2 regions of the Streptomyces sp. NPDC088707 genome follow, and region 1 is predicted to be linked to the other one. Evidence: riboswitches for the same ligand, from Rfam matches in the RefSeq annotation. Region 1 holds a riboswitch; the other holds the start of a gene.
The links. A riboswitch is a leader RNA that binds a small molecule or an ion and turns the genes downstream of it on or off. The one in region 1 is predicted to bind glycine.
Positions count from the first base shown of each region.

Region 2: linked by a shared signal. The riboswitch ahead of gcvT (glycine cleavage system aminomethyltransferase GcvT) and the one ahead of gcvP (aminomethyl-transferring glycine dehydrogenase) in region 1 are both predicted to bind glycine.

Region 1 covers NZ_JBIVLV010000002.1:7,898-16,239, forward strand. Annotated here, with positions in the region: gene ACIP84_RS07435 (bifunctional nuclease family protein) at 52-525, shown strand; gene ACIP84_RS07440 (MerR family transcriptional regulator) at 718-1,395, shown strand; gene ACIP84_RS07445 (DNA polymerase IV) at 1,557-2,996, shown strand; gene ACIP84_RS07450 (PRC-barrel domain-containing protein) at 3,425-3,790, opposite strand; glycine riboswitch at 3,904-4,003, shown strand; gene gcvP (aminomethyl-transferring glycine dehydrogenase) at 4,181-7,066, shown strand; gene ACIP84_RS07460 (DUF5999 family protein) at 7,159-7,365, opposite strand; gene ACIP84_RS07465 (hypothetical protein) at 7,696-8,286, opposite strand.
Region 2 covers NZ_JBIVLV010000008.1:66,100-74,441, forward strand. Annotated here, with positions in the region: gene ACIP84_RS23905 (enhanced serine sensitivity protein SseB C-terminal domain-containing protein) at 1-394, opposite strand, end outside; gene ACIP84_RS23910 (enhanced serine sensitivity protein SseB) at 507-1,247, opposite strand; gene ACIP84_RS23915 (AAA family ATPase) at 1,485-2,147, opposite strand; glycine riboswitch at 2,299-2,397, shown strand; gene gcvT (glycine cleavage system aminomethyltransferase GcvT) at 2,584-3,708, shown strand; gene gcvH (glycine cleavage system protein GcvH) at 3,786-4,163, shown strand; gene glyA (serine hydroxymethyltransferase) at 4,188-5,456, shown strand; gene ACIP84_RS23935 (L-serine ammonia-lyase) at 5,623-7,008, shown strand; gene ACIP84_RS23940 (FAD-dependent monooxygenase) at 7,140-8,342, opposite strand, start outside.

The sequences.
Region 1 (8,342 bases):
TTGGGAGGGCCCGACTATCCAAACCGGCCGCGCACGTCCTAGGGTTGCTGTGTGAACGAGCTCGACGTTGTGGGTGTCCGGGTGGAAATGCCCTCCAACCAGCCGATCGTGCTCCTGCGTGAAGTGGGAGGCGATCGGTACCTCCCCATCTGGATCGGACCGGGTGAGGCGACCGCGATCGCCTTCGCCCAGCAGGGGATGGCCCCTCCGCGGCCGCTGACGCACGACCTGTTCAAGGACGTGCTGGAGGCCGTGGGACAGGAGCTCACCGAAGTCCGCATCACGGATCTGCGTGACGGGGTCTTCTACGCCGAGCTGGTCTTCGCCAGCGGCGTCGAGGTGAGCGCGCGGCCTTCGGACGCGATAGCCCTGGCCCTCCGGACCGGAACGCCGATCTACGGCAGTGACGGTGTGCTGGACGACGCCGGCATCGCGATTCCGGACGAGCAGGAGGACGAGGTGGAGAAGTTCCGCGAGTTCCTCGACCAGATCTCACCGGAGGATTTCGGGACCAACAGTCAGTGAGCCGAAGCGGCGCGGCCGAAGGCCGTTCGCGGGGTGCTGTCAGAGCATTCGAGTAGCCTTTCCCCGGCGAGAGAGACGCGAAACCACTCTCAGGGTGATTATCACTCGGCGTGCCGAGTGTGGCGATCGTTGACGCACCCCGAGTGACTGCCTACCTTCGTGTGGGCAGGTCAAGGACGGAGGGTCGGCGTGATGAGCAGCGCGGACGGTACGGCAGGGAGCTCGCTCGGACGCGTGTCCGGAGAGAGCGGTCCGTATCCGCTTCACGGCAGTGTGGGCGACTTCGGTACGGGATCGGGCACGGACGCCGGTGCGGGGGGTGGCGCAGCCGCGGGACCCGGGGGCGCTTCCGGTGCCGGTTCCGGCGTGGCGGGCGAGACGGTGGGCTATCGCGGTCCCACGGCCTGCGCGGCGGCCGGGATCACCTATCGCCAACTGGACTACTGGGCGCGTACGGGGCTCGTGGAGCCGAGCGTGCGGCCCGCGTACGGGTCGGGGACCCAGCGGCTCTACAGCTTCCGCGACGTCGTCGTGCTGAAGATCGTCAAGCGCTTCCTCGACACCGGGGTCGCCCTCCAGAACATCCGGGCCGCGGTGCAGCACCTGCGCGCGCGGGGCTTCCGCGACCTGGAGCGGATGACGCTCATGAGCGACGGGGCCACGGTGTACGAGTGCTCCTCGCCGGACGAGGTCGTCGATCTGCTCCAGGGCGGGCAGGGCGTCTTCGGCATCGCGGTCGGCGTGGTGTGGCGGGACGTCGAGGCGGCGCTCTCGCAGCTGCACGGGGAGCGGGTCGACACGGGCGAGACGCTCGTGGGGCACAACCCTGGGGACGAGCTGGCGCGGAGGCGGCGGGACCGGGCGGTCTGAGGGCGGGACCGGGTGGCCTGAGGGGTGGGGCCGGGTGGTCTGAGGGCGGCTCCGGCTCCGGCTGAGGGGTTGCCGCCTTGGTGGCGCTTTGGTGTCGCGTCGTCGCCGGCAGGCTTGCGTCGTGCGGCCCGTTGTCAGTGGTGTGAGGCAGCATCGGACGTGTGAGAGCCGCGCCCACCATCCTCCATCTCGACATGGATGCCTTCTTCGCCGCCGCCGAGCAGGCGTCGAAGCCCAGCCTGCGCGGAAAGCCCGTGGTCGTCGGAGGCCTCGGGCCACGGGGTGTGGTCGCCACCGCCTCGTACGAGGCGCGCCGCTTCGGAGTCCACTCGGCCATGCCCATGGGCCAGGCGCGGCGGCTCGCGCCGAACGCGGCCTATCTCGTGCCCCGCTTCTCGTTCTACCGCTCGATCAGCGAGCAGGTCATGGAGCTGCTCGGACGGCTCTCCCCGCTCGTGGAGCCGCTCAGCCTCGACGAGGCCTTCGTGGATCTCGAGGCGGGGGGCGTGGCCGACGACAGCGCGAGCGCGCGTGCGGCCGGTGAGCGGCTGCGGGTCGACATCCTGGCGACGACGGGGCTCACGGGGTCCGTGGGGCTCGCCGGATCCAAGATGATCGCGAAGATCGCCTCCGAGGAGGCGAAGCCCGACGGCCTCGTGCTGATCGAACCGGGGACGGAGCGGGAGCTTCTCGCGCCGCGTTCGGTCCGGATCCTGCCCGGCGTCGGGCCGGCGACCGGGGAGCACCTCCGGCGGGCCGGGATGACCACCGTGTCCGACCTCGCGGAAGCGGGCGAGGACGAGCTCGTACGGCTCCTGGGACGGGCGCACGGGGCCTCGCTGTACCTGATGGCCCAGGGGTACGACGATCGGCCCGTGGTGGCCGAGCGGGACGCCAAATCGGTCTCGGTCGAGGACACGTTCGACGTCGACCTGCACGACCGGGTCCGGATCAGGTCCGAGGTCGAGCGACTCGCGGAGCGGTGTGTGGCGAGGCTGCGGGCCTCCGGGCACTCCGGGCGGACGATCGTCCTGAAGGTGCGGCGCTTCGACTTCTCGACGCTCACGCGCTCCGAGACGCTCCGGGGACCGACGGACGATCCCGGGGTGGTACGGGAGGCGGCGGGGCGGCTGCTCGAGGCGGTGGACACGACCGGGGGCGTGCGGTTGCTGGGGGTCGGCGTGAGCGGGCTCGCGGACTATACGCAGGAGGATCTGTTCGCTCAGGCGGAGGCGGCGGAGGCGGCGGAGGCGGCGGCGGAGGGGGCTGCGGCGTCGGTTGCCGCGTCGGCTTCGGCTTCGGGTTCCCCTTCGGTCGACGGGGCGGGGGGTGATGTGGCTGCGGCCGTGACCGGAGTGTCGGCTGTGTCGGCTGTGGCCCCTGTTGAGCCTGAGGCTGAGCCCGTGGAGCGGCGCTGGGCGCCCGGGCATGACGTGCGGCATGCCGTGTACGGCGCGGGGTGGGTGCAGGGGAGTGGGGTCGGGCGCGTGACGGTGCGGTTCGAGGAGCCGGGGTCGGAGCCGGGGCGGGTGCGGACCTTTGCGGTGGACGACCCGGAGCTGGAGCCGGGGGAGGCGTTGCCGCTGGTGGGGCGGGGGTGAGGGGCGGGTCCCGTGGTGCCGGTGGCCGGTGGCGGTGACCGCGGGTGGGCTGGGGCGGGCTTGGGGGCGGGCTTGGGGCGTGTGCGGCCTGCGGCCGGGCGTGGGTTCCCGCCCGTACCACCCGTGCGAGCGGTGGCGGAGGTGCGGGTGCTCCCACCGACCGCGCGTGCTGCTGGGCGGGCGGAGGTGCCGGTTTCCCGTGGGGTGGGAGCGCCGTCGTCGGCTGCGGCTGAGTCGAGGGCGGCCACGATGCGACGGGCGGCCCCGGCCGGCCGCAGGCGGGCGGCCGGGGCCGCCCGCCTGCGGCCGGACCGATGGACTTCCCCGACCCCTGTCCGGTGGTGGACCCGTCGGGTCGGCCGAAGGGCTCTCGCCTCGGCGGGCCGCCCTCCTGACACGCCGCGGCCGGCGGCCCCCTGCCCGGTGGGCTACTGGCCTGCCAGGTGGCCGAAGTCTGTGTCCGGGGTGTCCGTGGGGGGCGGAGGGAGCGCCAGGCTGTAGTGGCGGTAGAGCTGGAGCTCCTGTTCCGGGGAGAGGTGGCGGCCCACGCCGAAGTCGGGGGCGTCCTTGATCAGGGCGCGCTCGTACGGGATGTGGAGTCCGTTGTCGATGAGTTCGCTCGGCTCCAGGGGGACGAAGGCGTCCCGGCTGAACAGACCCGTGCGGACCGCTGCCCACTCCGGGATGCCGGTCGCGTCGTCCAGGTACACCTCGTCCACGGTTCCGATCTTGTGTCCGTTCCGGTCGTACGCCTTGCGGCCGATCAGGCTGCGCGGATCGATATCGGTCTGCACGGTCCCTCCAACTGGTCGCAACTGCTCTACACCCCTACGAAAGTGCACAACTGGGATGTCGGCCACTTGAGCGATGGAAGCCGCAACCGCGCTGGTAGGCTGGCTGTGGCTGTCGACCCCGTGCGGGAGAGTCCCCCGGAGAAACCTTCCGGTGGGCGCCGAAGGAGCAAATCCTCCCCGGAATCTCTCAGGCCCCTGTACCGCGCGGACGAGGTCACTCTGGAAAGCAGAGCGGTGTCCGACGGCATGCGCTCTCACCGACGGTGAAAGCCGGCGTGCCCTGAGGCGTGCCGGTGAAACTCTCAGGTTGAGATGACAGAGGGGGAGGCCGTCCGGGTACCCGCGCCGTGGTGCCCCTCGCAGGTCGTGACGACCAGGAGGCCTCCGTACATGACCGCCAACCGCATTCCGCTCTCCGAACTCGAACAGGGCATCCCGTTCGAGCAGCGGCACATCGGGCCCGACGCCGAGGCGCGCGCCAAGATGCTCGCCCAGGTCGGTTACGGCTCCCTCGACGAGCTCACGGCCGCCGCGGTGCCGGACGTCATCAAGAACACCGAGGCGCTGGGCCTGCCGGCCGCGCGCACGGAGGCCGAGGTGCTCGCCGAGCTGCGCACGCTCGCCGACCGCAACCAGGTCCTCGCGCCCATGATCGGTCTCGGCTACTACGGGACCTTCACGCCGCCGGTGATCCTCCGGAACGTGATGGAGAACCCCGCCTGGTACACGGCGTACACCCCGTACCAGCCGGAGATCTCTCAGGGGCGCCTCGAGGCCCTGCTGAACTTCCAGACCGTCGTCGCCGACCTGACCGGGCTGCCCACCTCCGGTGCCTCGCTGCTCGACGAGGGCACCGCCGCCGCCGAGGCCATGGCGCTCTCCCGGCGCGTCGGCAAGGTCAAGAACGGTGTCTTCCTCATCGACGCCGACGCCCTGCCGCAGACGATCGCCGTCATCGAGACCCGCGCCGAGCCCACCGGCGTCGAGGTCGTCGTCGCCGACCTGAGCGCGGGGATCCCCGCCGAGGTCGCCGAGCGCGGTGTCTTCGGTGTGCTCATCCAGTACCCCGGCGCCTCCGGTGCCGTGCGGGACATCAAGCCGCTGATCGACGCCGCGCACGAGCTCGGTGCGATCGTCACCGTCGCCGCCGACCTGCTCGCGCTCACCCTGCTCACCTCGCCCGGTGAGCTCGGGGCCGACATCGCCGTCGGCACGACGCAGCGCTTCGGCGTCCCGATGGGCTTCGGCGGTCCCCACGCCGGTTACATGGCCGTCCAGGACAAGCACGCCCGTTCGCTGCCCGGCCGTCTCGTGGGTGTCTCCGTCGACGCCGACGGGAACCGCGCGTACCGCCTGGCCCTGCAGACCCGCGAGCAGCACATCCGCCGCGAGAAGGCCACCAGCAACATCTGTACCGCTCAGGTGCTGCTCGCCGTCATGGCCGGCATGTACGCCGTCTACCACGGTCCCGAGGGCCTCCAGGGCATCGCGCGCCGCACCCACCGGTACGCCGCGATCCTGGCCGCCGGCCTCACCGCCGGGGGCGTGGAACTCACCCAGGGCGCCTTCTTCGACACCCTCACCGCCCGGGTTCCCGGCAAGGCCGACGAGGTCGTCGCCGCCGCCCGTGAGGCCGGTGTGAACCTCTACCGCCTCGACGCGGACCACGTGTCCATGTCGTGCGACGAGACCACCGGGCGCGCCCAGCTGGCCGCCGTGTGGGGTGCCTTCGGCGTGACCGCCGACGTCGAGGCCCTGGACGCCACCACCGAGGACACGCTGCCCGCCGGGCTGCTGCGCTCCGACGCGTACATGACCCACCCGGTCTTCCACGCGCACCGCTCCGAGACCTCGATGCTGCGCTACCTGCGCAAGCTCGCCGACCGCGACTACGCGCTCGACCGCGGCATGATCCCGCTCGGCTCCTGCACGATGAAGCTGAACGCGACGACCGAGATGGAGTCGGTGACCTGGCCCGAGTTCGGTCAGATGCACCCCTTCGCCCCGGTCGAGCAGGCGCAGGGCTACCTCACGCTCATCACCGAGCTCGAGGAGCGTCTCGCCGAGGTCACCGGCTACGACAAGGTGTCGATCCAGCCGAACGCCGGTTCTCAGGGCGAGCTGGCCGGCCTTCTCGCCGTCCGCGCCTACCACCGCGCCAACGGTGACGAGCAGCGCACCGTCTGCCTCATCCCGTCCTCCGCGCACGGCACCAACGCCGCCTCCGCGGTGATGGCCGGCATGAAGGTCGTCGTCGTCAAGACCGCCGACGACGGCGAGGTCGACGTCGCGGACCTGCGCGCCAAGATCGAGCAGTACCGCGACGAGCTGTCCGTGCTGATGATCACCTACCCGTCGACGCACGGCGTCTTCGAGGAGCACGTCGCCGACATCTGCGCCGAGGTCCACGAGGCCGGCGGCCAGGTGTACGTCGACGGCGCCAACCTGAACGCGCTCGTCGGTCTCGCCAAGCCGGGGCACTTCGGTGGCGACGTCTCGCACCTGAACCTGCACAAGACCTTCTGCATCCCGCACGGCGGCGGCGGCCCGGGTGTCGGCCCGGTCGGTGTGCGCGCGCACCTCGCCCCGTACCTGCCGAACCACCCGCTCCAGCCCGCCGCGGGCCCGGAGACCGGCGTCGGCCCGATCTCGGCCGCCCCGTGGGGCTCTGCGGGCATCCTGCCGATCTCGTGGTCGTACGTGCGCCTCATGGGCGGCGAGGGCCTCAAGCGCGCCACGCAGGTCGCCGTCCTCGCGGCGAACTACATCGCCAAGCGCCTCGAGCCGCACTTCCCGGTGCTCTACACCGGCCCGGCCGGTCTGGTCGCCCACGAGTGCATCGTGGACCTCCGCCCGCTGTCCAAGGCGACGGGCGTCACGGTCGACGACATCGCCAAGCGCCTGATCGACTACGGCTTCCACGCGCCGACGATGTCGTTCCCGGTGGCCGGCACGCTGATGATCGAGCCGACCGAGTCCGAGGACCTGACCGAGCTCGACCGCTTCTGCGACACCATGATCGCGATCCGCGCCGAGATCGAGAAGGTCTCCTCGGGCCAGTGGCCCGCCGACGACAACCCGCTGCGCAACGCCCCGCACACCGCGGCCGCGCTGGGCGGCGAGTGGAACCACGCGTACACGCGGGACGAGGCCGTCTTCCCGGCCGGTGTCTCGGCCGCCGACAAGTACTGGCCGCCGGTGCGCCGCATCGACGGTGCCTTCGGCGACCGGAACCTGGTCTGCTCCTGCCCGCCGCTGGACGAGTACGACAACTGAGCATGACGTCGGCCGCGCACGACGGCCGAGCGTGCATACGAGGGCCGGTTCGGAGAACGTCTCCGGGCCGGCCCTCGGCGTTGCGCGTGCCGTCAGGCGGCGGTCGTCACCTGGCCCGCCGACCACGGCCGGTGCGGGGCGATGATCTGCCCGTCCGGCAGCAGTTCGCCGGTGTCCTCGAAGAGCAGGACACCGTTGCACAGCAGGCTCCAGCCCTGCTCCGGGTGGTGTGCCATCAGTCGGGCCGCCTCACGGTCGGCGGAGTCGGCGGTGGGACAGGCAGGCTGGTGCTGGCACATGGGTGGGTTCTTTCGCTGCGTCGTAGTGGATGTCCTGCGGCTCTTCGCGCTCATCGCCGCCCCCGTCGGTCGGTTCGGTTCCGGTCCCAGTCTTGCCCCATGGACGGTCTTCCGCAGGGATTTCGCGGCAGCTCGTCCTTTCCTGGGAAGACGCATCACCCGCAGGGGCGGTTCAGGTCAACTGCACCGTCTCTTTGGGTGGTTCGGAGTGGTCCCAGTGGGCTAGTCCGTCCGGGAGGGGTGTTCGGACGACGCGTTCGGGCCGGGTCGTCGGACAGCAGTGCGCCCCGTGACTCCGGCGGGTCACGGGGCGGACGCTCGTGCGGTGGATCAGGCGGGCGCCGCCGAGCCCAGGAGGGGCGGCGGCGCGAGACGCGTACTCAGCACGGGCAGGAGGTCGGCGACCTGGTACGGGCGGTGGGCCGCGATCCCCGGCGGGGCGGGCGCCAGCGGCACCAGCAGATCCGCCGCGGCCGGGGTGGTGGTGGCACCGTCCGCCTCCGGCTCGGCGTGCAGCCAGAGGGTCAGCATGTACAGCTCCGGTACGGAGAGCAGTCGCGGCTGGTACGGGCCGGGCAGCGCCTCGGCCTGGAGCAGCGCCCGCTCCGTGGCGGTGACGTACGGCCCTTCGAAGAAGTGCGAGAAGGACCAGCCGTCGGGGGTCAGCATGGTGTCCGCCGCGGCGATGGCCCGGCCCCCGTTCCTGATCAGGAAGCGCCAGCCGGCGAGGCGGGTGCGGGGGGCCTGCCCGGGTGTCCGGGCCACGCCGAGGACGTGGACGGGCAGGGGGAGTTCGGGGCTCAGTGGTCCCTGCGCGGCCCGCAGGGCGGGAGTTCGCGCCTCGCGGACGGCGGTCGGTGAGCCGAGGGCCGCGAGGACACTGCGGAGGGCCGGCGCAGGGGCCGGGGAGGGTCGGAGCATGGTGGGTCGCCTCTCACTCAGGAGACACGGTGATGCGTGGGCAGGTACGACGGCGC
Region 2 (8,342 bases), on a different contig from region 1:
GCATCCGGTCGAGGCCGGTGGCGATCCGGCGCAGGTCGGCCCAGGGGATGCCGACGCCACCGCCGGGGGCGTGCGGATTCAGCCAGACGCCCCAGCGGTCGGGGTAGAGGGCGCGGGCGATCTCCCGGCCGGTGACGAGCTCGTGGGCGCGGTGCCAGCCCGAGGCGGCGAGTTCCTGGGCGGAGGTGACGCAGGGCGCGTAGCCGAAGCCGTCGACCTCCATGTTCCCGTACTGGGCGTCGGACGAGCCGGGCGAGCCGTGCCAGAGCAGCATCCAGAGCTCGCCGTCGGCGAGGGCGTGCAGCAACTGCTCGTACGCGTCGTAGCGTCCGGGTGCCACCTGGCGCAGCATGTGCTCGACCTGTCCGGTCGCCGCGGTGCCTGACGCGCTCACCCTGGGTCCCGCCCCTCTTCCGTCACCACGTCTGTTCCGACGTCCGTCCCTGGCGTCCGTCCTGACGACGTCCGTCCTGCTGTCGAGAAGTTCAGCTTAAACAGGCCGTCCGTCACACGGCGGCGCGCTGGTAGAAGGGGCGCACCCGCTCCAGCATCCAGTCGCCGACCGGGTCCTGTGCCATGTCGAGCAGGATGAGGTTGACCGGCCAGGCGCATTCGACGCGGCCGAGGGCGCGGCCGAGGGCGTCCAGCGGCGCGTTGCGGTCGACGCCGTCCCAGGCGGCGAGCTGCACGCCGACGAAGAGGGCGGGTTCGGTGCCCTCGACGCTGGCGAGCGCCCGGCGGGCGGTGGTGACGACGCCGGTGGCCTCGAACTCGGCGGACGCGGCGGCGAGGAAGTCGACCGGGTCGTCCTGCCAGTCGGGCTCGAAGAGCCGGACGCGGCCGCCGGTGGCGGGCCCGTCCAGCGGGGTGCGGCCGACGCGGCAGAGCTCGGCGACGGCCGGCGGGGGCAGCGGGACGCCGACGACGCCGCCGGGGTTCACGGCGATGCCGAGCTGCGGGGGCAGACCGCGGGCGAAGTCACGGGCCGGGGCGACGGTGAACGACATGTGGCTGCCGACGCAGGCGAGGAACTGCTCCTCGGAGCTGAAGACGGGGACGTACGCCGCGCCGTCGATCTCCATGGTGGCGAGGTCCAGGTTCGGGCTGTCGGGTCCGCCGCCGTTGGGCAGGGGCACCCAGACCGGGCTGCGGCCGAGGACCTCGACCAGGCGGGCGCCCGCCGCGGGGTTGCCGAGGGAGGCGGCAAGGACCTCTTCGAGCTCGTTGCCCGGCCACGTCACGTCCACGGTCCCGTTTCCCCTTCTCGCACGGCCTGCCGTACCGGCCGCCCCGGCAGCACCCTAACGCCGCCCCGGCGCCGCCGTGGCCAAAAGGAGGGGTACGGGCACACCTGGACAGCGGCGTACGTCACAGCGGCCGGCGCCGGGCCCCCCGGCGGGGGACGCGGCCGCGTGTCGGGCGCCCCGGCGCACATCGCGGCGCCCCACCTCGTCCCCTACCTGCGGACGGGGCGGGAGCCCGTCTCAGGCCGCCCCGCGGAAGCCGATCTTCCGCAGGGTGTCCGCCGCGTCCCGGTCGAGCAGGGTGGCGGAGGCGCAGCCGTGCGGCAGCCGGCCGGACTCCGCCGCCGCGACGAGCCGGCCGACGGCCCGCCGGTGCCGGGCGAAGGCGTACGACGAGACGCCCCGGCCGCGGGCCTGCTGGCCCGCACGGGCGGTGTCCGGGTCGACGTCGAGCAGGACCAGATGGAGGGAGCGACCGCGGCGGCGGGCCTCCCGGGCGAGCCAGCCCCGCACCCAGGACTGGGTGCCGCAGTCGTGGACGATCACTCCGGCGCCGGACCGCAGGGCGCGGCGCAGCCCCGCGTAGTGCGCGATCCGGACCAGCGGGCGGTAGACGGCGTACGGCAGCAGGCGGGGCATCCGGGCCTCCCAGCGCTCCCGGGTGTCCTGGGAGTCGATGCCGGCGCCCTCGGCGGCGCGCCGCATGAGGGTGGACTTGCCGCTGCCGGGCAGCCCGGAGACCACCACCAGGTCGCCGGCGGCGAAGGTGAGGGCGCGGGGGCCTCGGCCGCCGCGCTCGCGCAGGTCGCGCAGGAGCCGCCCGCGGCCGCGGGTCCTGGCACGGGCTCGCTGGGACGGTATGCCGGTACTCGGCGCGTACGCGCCGGTGTGCTGGAACCTCATCGCTTCTCCCCCTGCCGGGCCTGGGAAGACCCTTGCCCACAAAGTGTAAAGAAGCGGTAATGGGACACAAGCGATGTGCCGCGCCGACCTCGCGTGCAATGATGTGCGCGCCAGGCGCGCACAGTCGCCACACAATCGCATACCGGCCGCTCGAATCCGCGCGGGAGAGTTCCGGACGCCGTACGTGTCCGGACGCCGAAGGAGCAAGACCCTCCCTTGAATCTCTCAGGCCCCGTACCGCGTGGATGAGGCAGATCTGAAAAGCGGGACACCCTGCCGTGTCCCCACCCAAGGTGCAAGCCGAACTCTCGGTGCCGGTCTCCCGGCGACGAGATGCTCTCGGTGAACCTCTCAGGTTCCATGACAGATGGGGAGGACGTCCTCGCCCGTCATGTGTTTCGTCACCGAACCGCCCTTGGGACCCGGGAGCCACCCCATGAGCACTGCCCCCCGTCTGACCGCCCTCGATGCGCTGCATCGTTCGCTGGGCGCGACCATGACCGACTTCGCGGGCTGGGACATGCCGCTCCGCTACGCCAGCGAGCGGGACGAGCACCTCGCCGTCCGCACCAAGGCGGGTCTCTTCGACCTCTCCCACATGGGGGAGATCACCGTCACGGGGCCGCAGGCCGTGGAGCTCCTCGACCACGCCCTGGTCGGCAACATCTCCACGGTGGGCGTCGGCCGCGCCCGCTACACGATGATCTGCCAGGAGGACGGCGGCATCCTCGACGACCTGATCGTCTACCGCCTCGGCGAGACGGAGTACATGGTCGTCGCCAACGCCTCGAACGCGCAGACCGTCCTGGACGCGCTGACCGAGCGAGCGGCGGGCTTCGACGCCGAGGTGCGGGACGACCGCGACGCGTACGCCCTGATCGCGGTCCAGGGCCCGGAGTCCCCCGGCATCCTGAAGTCGCTCACCGACGCCGACCTGGACGGTCTGAAGTACTACGCCGGCCTGCCCGGCACGGTCGCCGGTGTGCCCGCGCTGATCGCCCGTACCGGCTACACCGGCGAGGACGGCTTCGAGCTGTTCCTGAAGCCCGAGCACGCCGAGGGCGTCTGGAAGGCGCTGACCGAGGCCGGCGCGCCGGTCGGTCTGATCCCCTGCGGCCTGTCCTGCCGGGACACGCTCCGCCTGGAGGCGGGCATGCCGCTGTACGGCCACGAGCTGACCACCGCGCTGACCCCCTTCGACGCGGGCCTCGGCCGGGTCGTGAAGTTCGAGAAGACGACCAACGACGGCCGTTTCGTCGGCCGTGAGGCCCTGGAGAAGGCCGCCGAGCGCGCCGAGTCCGCCCCGCCGCGCAAGCTCGTCGGTCTGGTCGCCGAGGGCCGCCGGGTCCCGCGCGCCGGCTTCTCCGTCGTCAAGGACGGCGTGGTGATCGGCGAGGTCACCTCCGGAGCCCCGTCGCCGACCCTCGGAAAGCCGATCGCGATGGCGTACGTGGACGCGGCGCACGCCGAGCCCGGCACCCAGGGTGTAGGTGTGGACATCCGCGGTACCCACGAGCCCTACGAGGTCGTCGCGCTGCCGTTCTACAAGCGCCAGAAGTGACGTATCCGTCTCACTTCGCGTCTCACCCCGCAAGACCCACGTTCATCAGCACTCCCTCGATCCAGGAGAATCAGGTCATGAGCAACCCCCAGCAGCTGCGCTACACCAAGGAGCACGAGTGGCTGTCGGCCGTTGAGGACGGCGTCGCGACGGTCGGCATCACGGAGTTCGCGGCCAACGCGCTCGGTGACGTCGTCTACGCCCAGCTCCCGGCGGTCGGCGACACGGTGACCGCGGGCGAGTCCTGCGGCGAGCTGGAGTCCACCAAGTCGGTCAGCGACCTGTACGCCCCGGTGACGGGTGAGATCGTCGAGGCCAACCAGGACGTCGTGGACGACCCGTCCCTCGTGAACACCGCTCCGTTCGAGGGTGGCTGGCTGTTCAAGGTACGGCTCACGGGCGAGCCGGAGGACCTGCTCACCGCCGACGAGTACGCCGCCTTCACCGCCGGCTAAACCGAGACCCCTAGGGATCGATTCATGTCGCTTCTGAACACTCCCCTCCACGAGCTGGACCCGGACGTCGCCGCCGCCGTCGACGCCGAGCTCCGCCGTCAGCAGTCCACGCTCGAGATGATCGCCTCGGAGAACTTCGCTCCGGTCGCCGTCATGGAGGCGCAGGGCTCCGTCCTCACCAACAAGTACGCCGAGGGCTACCCGGGCCGCCGCTACTACGGTGGCTGCGAGCACGTCGACGTCGCCGAGCAGATCGCGATCGACCGGATCAAGGACCTGTTCGGCGCCGAGTACGCCAACGTCCAGCCGCACTCCGGTGCCTCCGCGAACCAGGCCGCCCTCTTCGCGATCGCCCAGCCCGGCGACACGATCCTGGGTCTGGACCTGGCGCACGGCGGTCACCTGACCCACGGCATGCGCCTGAACTTCTCGGGCAAGCAGTTCAACGTGGTCGCGTACCACGTGGACGAGGCCGGTCTGGTCGACATGGCCGAGGTCGAGCGCCTCGCCAAGGAGCACCGCCCCAAGGTGATCATCGCGGGCTGGTCCGCCTACCCGCGCCAGCTGGACTTCGCCGAGTTCCGCCGGATCGCGGACGAGGTCGAGGCCTACCTGTGGGTCGACATGGCCCACTTCGCGGGTCTGGTCGCGGCCGGTCTGCACCCGAACCCGGTCGAGTACGCGGACGTGGTGACCTCCACCACGCACAAGACGCTCGGCGGCCCCCGCGGCGGCATCATCCTGGCGAAGAAGGAGTTCGCGAAGAAGCTGAACTCCTCGGTCTTCCCCGGCTTCCAGGGCGGCCCGCTGGAGCACGTGATCGCGGCCAAGGCCGTCTCCTTCAAGGTCGCGGCCTCGGAGGAGTTCAAGGAGCGCCAGCAGCGCACCCTGGACGGCGCCCGCGTCATCGCCGAGCGCCTGGTCCAGGACGACGTCACCGCCCACGGTGTCTCCGTCCTGTCCGGCGGTACGGACGTCCATCTGCTCCTCGTCGACCTGCGCGACAGCGAGCTGGACGGCCAGCAGGCCGAGGACCGTCTCCACGAGGTCGGCATCACGGTCAACCGGAACGCCGTTCCGAACGACCCCCGCCCGCCGATGGTCACCTCGGGTCTGCGCATCGGTACGCCGGCGCTCGCGACCCGCGGTTTCCAGGCCGAGGACTTCGCCGAGGTCGGCGACATCATCGCGGAGACCCTGAAGCCCGGCTTCGACGCCGACAAGGCCGCGTCGCTGAAGGCCCGGGTGACGGCGCTCGCCGACAAGCACCCGCTGTACCCCGGCCTGAAGTAATTTCGTACGCTTTTGTTCGTACGGACCTTCGGGGCACCGCGCACACTGGACGGTGAGCGCGGTGCCCCACCCCATGTCCTCGCGCCGTACCGCACGTCCTTCTTCTCCGCGCTTTTCTGCTCCACCCCGGCAGACAACGGCGTCTAGCCCCCACAAGGAGTCCTCCGTGGCCATCTCGGTCTTCGACCTGTTCTCGATCGGCATCGGCCCGTCGAGCTCCCACACGGTGGGACCGATGCGCGCGGCCCGGATGTTCGCCCGCCGCCTGAAGAACGAGGGCCTGCTCGCCCACACCGCGCGCGTCCGGGCGGAGCTGTACGGCTCGCTCGGCGCGACCGGCCACGGCCACGGCACCCCGAAGGCGGTCCTGCTGGGCCTGGAGGGCAGCTCGCCGCGCACGGTGAACGTCGAGACCGCGGACGCCGAGGTCGAGCGGATCAAGTCGAGCGGCCGGATCAACCTGCTCGGCGCGCACGAGATCCCCTTCGACTTCGACGCCGACCTGATCCTGCACCGGCGCAAGGCGCTGCCGTACCACGCCAACGGGATGACGATCTTCGCGTACGACGCGGAGGGCGGCCTGGTCCTGGAGAAGACGTACTACTCGGTCGGCGGCGGCTTCGTCGTCGACGAGACCGTCCTTTCTCAGGAGGGGGGCCAGGGCGAGAACCCGATCGTCCCCGACGACACCGTCCTGAAGTACCCCTTCCGCACCGGCGACGAGCTGCTCCGCCTCGCGAAGGAGACCGGCCTGTCGATCTCCGCGCTGATGCTGGAGAACGAGAAGGCCTGGCGCACCGAGGACGAGATCCGCGCCGGCCTCCTGGAGATCTGGCGGGTCATGCAGGCCTGCGTCTCGCGCGGCATGTCCCGCGAGGGCATCCTGCCCGGCGGCCTGAAGGTCCGCCGGCGGGCCGCGAACCTGGCCCGCAAGCTGCGCTCCGAGGGCGACCCGAAGATGCACGCCATGGAGTGGATCACCCTCTACGCGATGGCCGTGAACGAGGAGAACGCGGCGGGCGGCCGGGTGGTCACCGCCCCGACGAACGGCGCCGCGGGCATCATCCCCGCCGTCCTGCACTACTACACGAACTTCGTGCCCGGCGCCGACGACGACGGCATCGTCCGCTTCATGCTGGCGGCGGGCGCGGTCGGCATGCTCTTCAAGGAGAACGCCTCGATCTCCGGCGCCGAGGTCGGCTGCCAGGGCGAGGTCGGCTCGGCCTGCTCGATGGCGGCGGGCGCGCTCGCCGAGGTCCTCGGCGGCACCCCGGAGCAGGTGGAGAACGCGGCCGAGATCGGCATGGAGCACAACCTGGGCCTGACCTGCGACCCGGTCGGCGGCCTGGTCCAGATCCCGTGCATCGAGCGCAACGGCATGGCGGCGGTCAAGGCCGTCACGGCGGCGAAGATGTCCATGCGCGGCGACGGCAGCCACCTGGTCTCCCTCGACAAGGTCATCAAGACCATGAAGGAGACCGGCGCGGACATGAGCGTCAAGTACAAGGAGACCGCGCGCGGCGGTCTCGCGGTGAACATCATCGAGTGCTGAATCGATTGTTCACGTGACGGTCCCCGGGCCGGACGGCCGCCGCCGCCCGGGCCGGGGCCGGATCCGTGGCCGCGGTGCGAGTGCGGCTGCGATGCGATGCGGCGGTACATGGCCGGTGGCCCCGGCCCTCGTCACGCCGGGGTCGGCACCACGCTCCTGCCCGTCTCGTGGGCGTACAGCATCGCCCGGTCGCGGAGGGCCGCGTGGACGGCCATGCGGGCGTCGCGGCGGCGCTGGGCCGGGCCGTCGGGCAGGTGCAGGATGCCGGCGTTGCCGCGCGAACCGCGCTGGATCTCCGCCGTGCGGGGGATCCGGAGCGCCTGGTAGCGGTCGAGCCGGGCCGCGGTCGTCGACGGCGCCGGATCGGCCAGACAGGCCGCCAGGTCCATCGCGTCCTCGACCGCCTGGTTCGCGCCCTGCGCCATGAACGGCAGCATCGGGTGGGCCGCGTCGCCGAGCAGGGTCAGCCGGCGCGAGGACCAGACGTCCAGCGGCGGCCGGTCGTGCAGCGCCCACTGGAGGGTCGTCTCCACGGCGCCCACGACGTCCGCGACCAGACCGGTCCAGCCGCCGAACACCCCGCGCAGCGCCTCCGGATCACCCGGGACCGACCAGGACTCGCCCGGGGACTGCGCCATCGGCACCGTCGCCGCGAAGCTCAGGTACTCCCCCGCCGCGACCGGGTAGCACACGAAGTGCCCGCCCGGGCCGAGCCAGAGGCGCACCAGAGGCGCGCGGGCCGCGTCCGGGAGCCGGTCCATGGGCACCAGGCCCCGGTAGATGCCGAGCCCCGAGAACTCCGGCTCGTCGCGCCGGAACGCCTCGCGGACCGTGGAGTGGATGCCGTCGGCGCCCACCACCAGCTCCGCCCCGCGGACGGTCCCGTCCTCGAACGCCAGCCGGACGCCGTCACCCGACGCGTCCGTCTCCCGCGCCTCGCTGAGGCGCTCGCCCAGCTTGAGGCTGCCCTCGTCGACGAGGGTGAGGAGCGCGTCGTGGAGATGCGCCCGGTGCACCGTGAAGTACGGGGCCCCGAACATCCGCTCGCACTCCGCGCCGAGGGGCGTCCGGGCGATCGGCCGCCCGCTCCACCCCCGTACCTCCATGGCCTCGATCGCCACCGCCCGCTCGCGCAGGGCCGGGCCGAGGCCGAGCCGCAGCAGCGGCCTGACCGCGTTGGGCGAGAGCTGGACTCCCGCCCCCACCTCCGCGAGCCGCCGCGTCTGTTCGTACACCGTGTACGGAACACCCATGGAGGAGAGCGCGCCGGCCAGCGTCAGTCCGCCGATGCCGGCACCGACCACCGAGACGTGCGGCCGCTCCTCCGCTCCCCA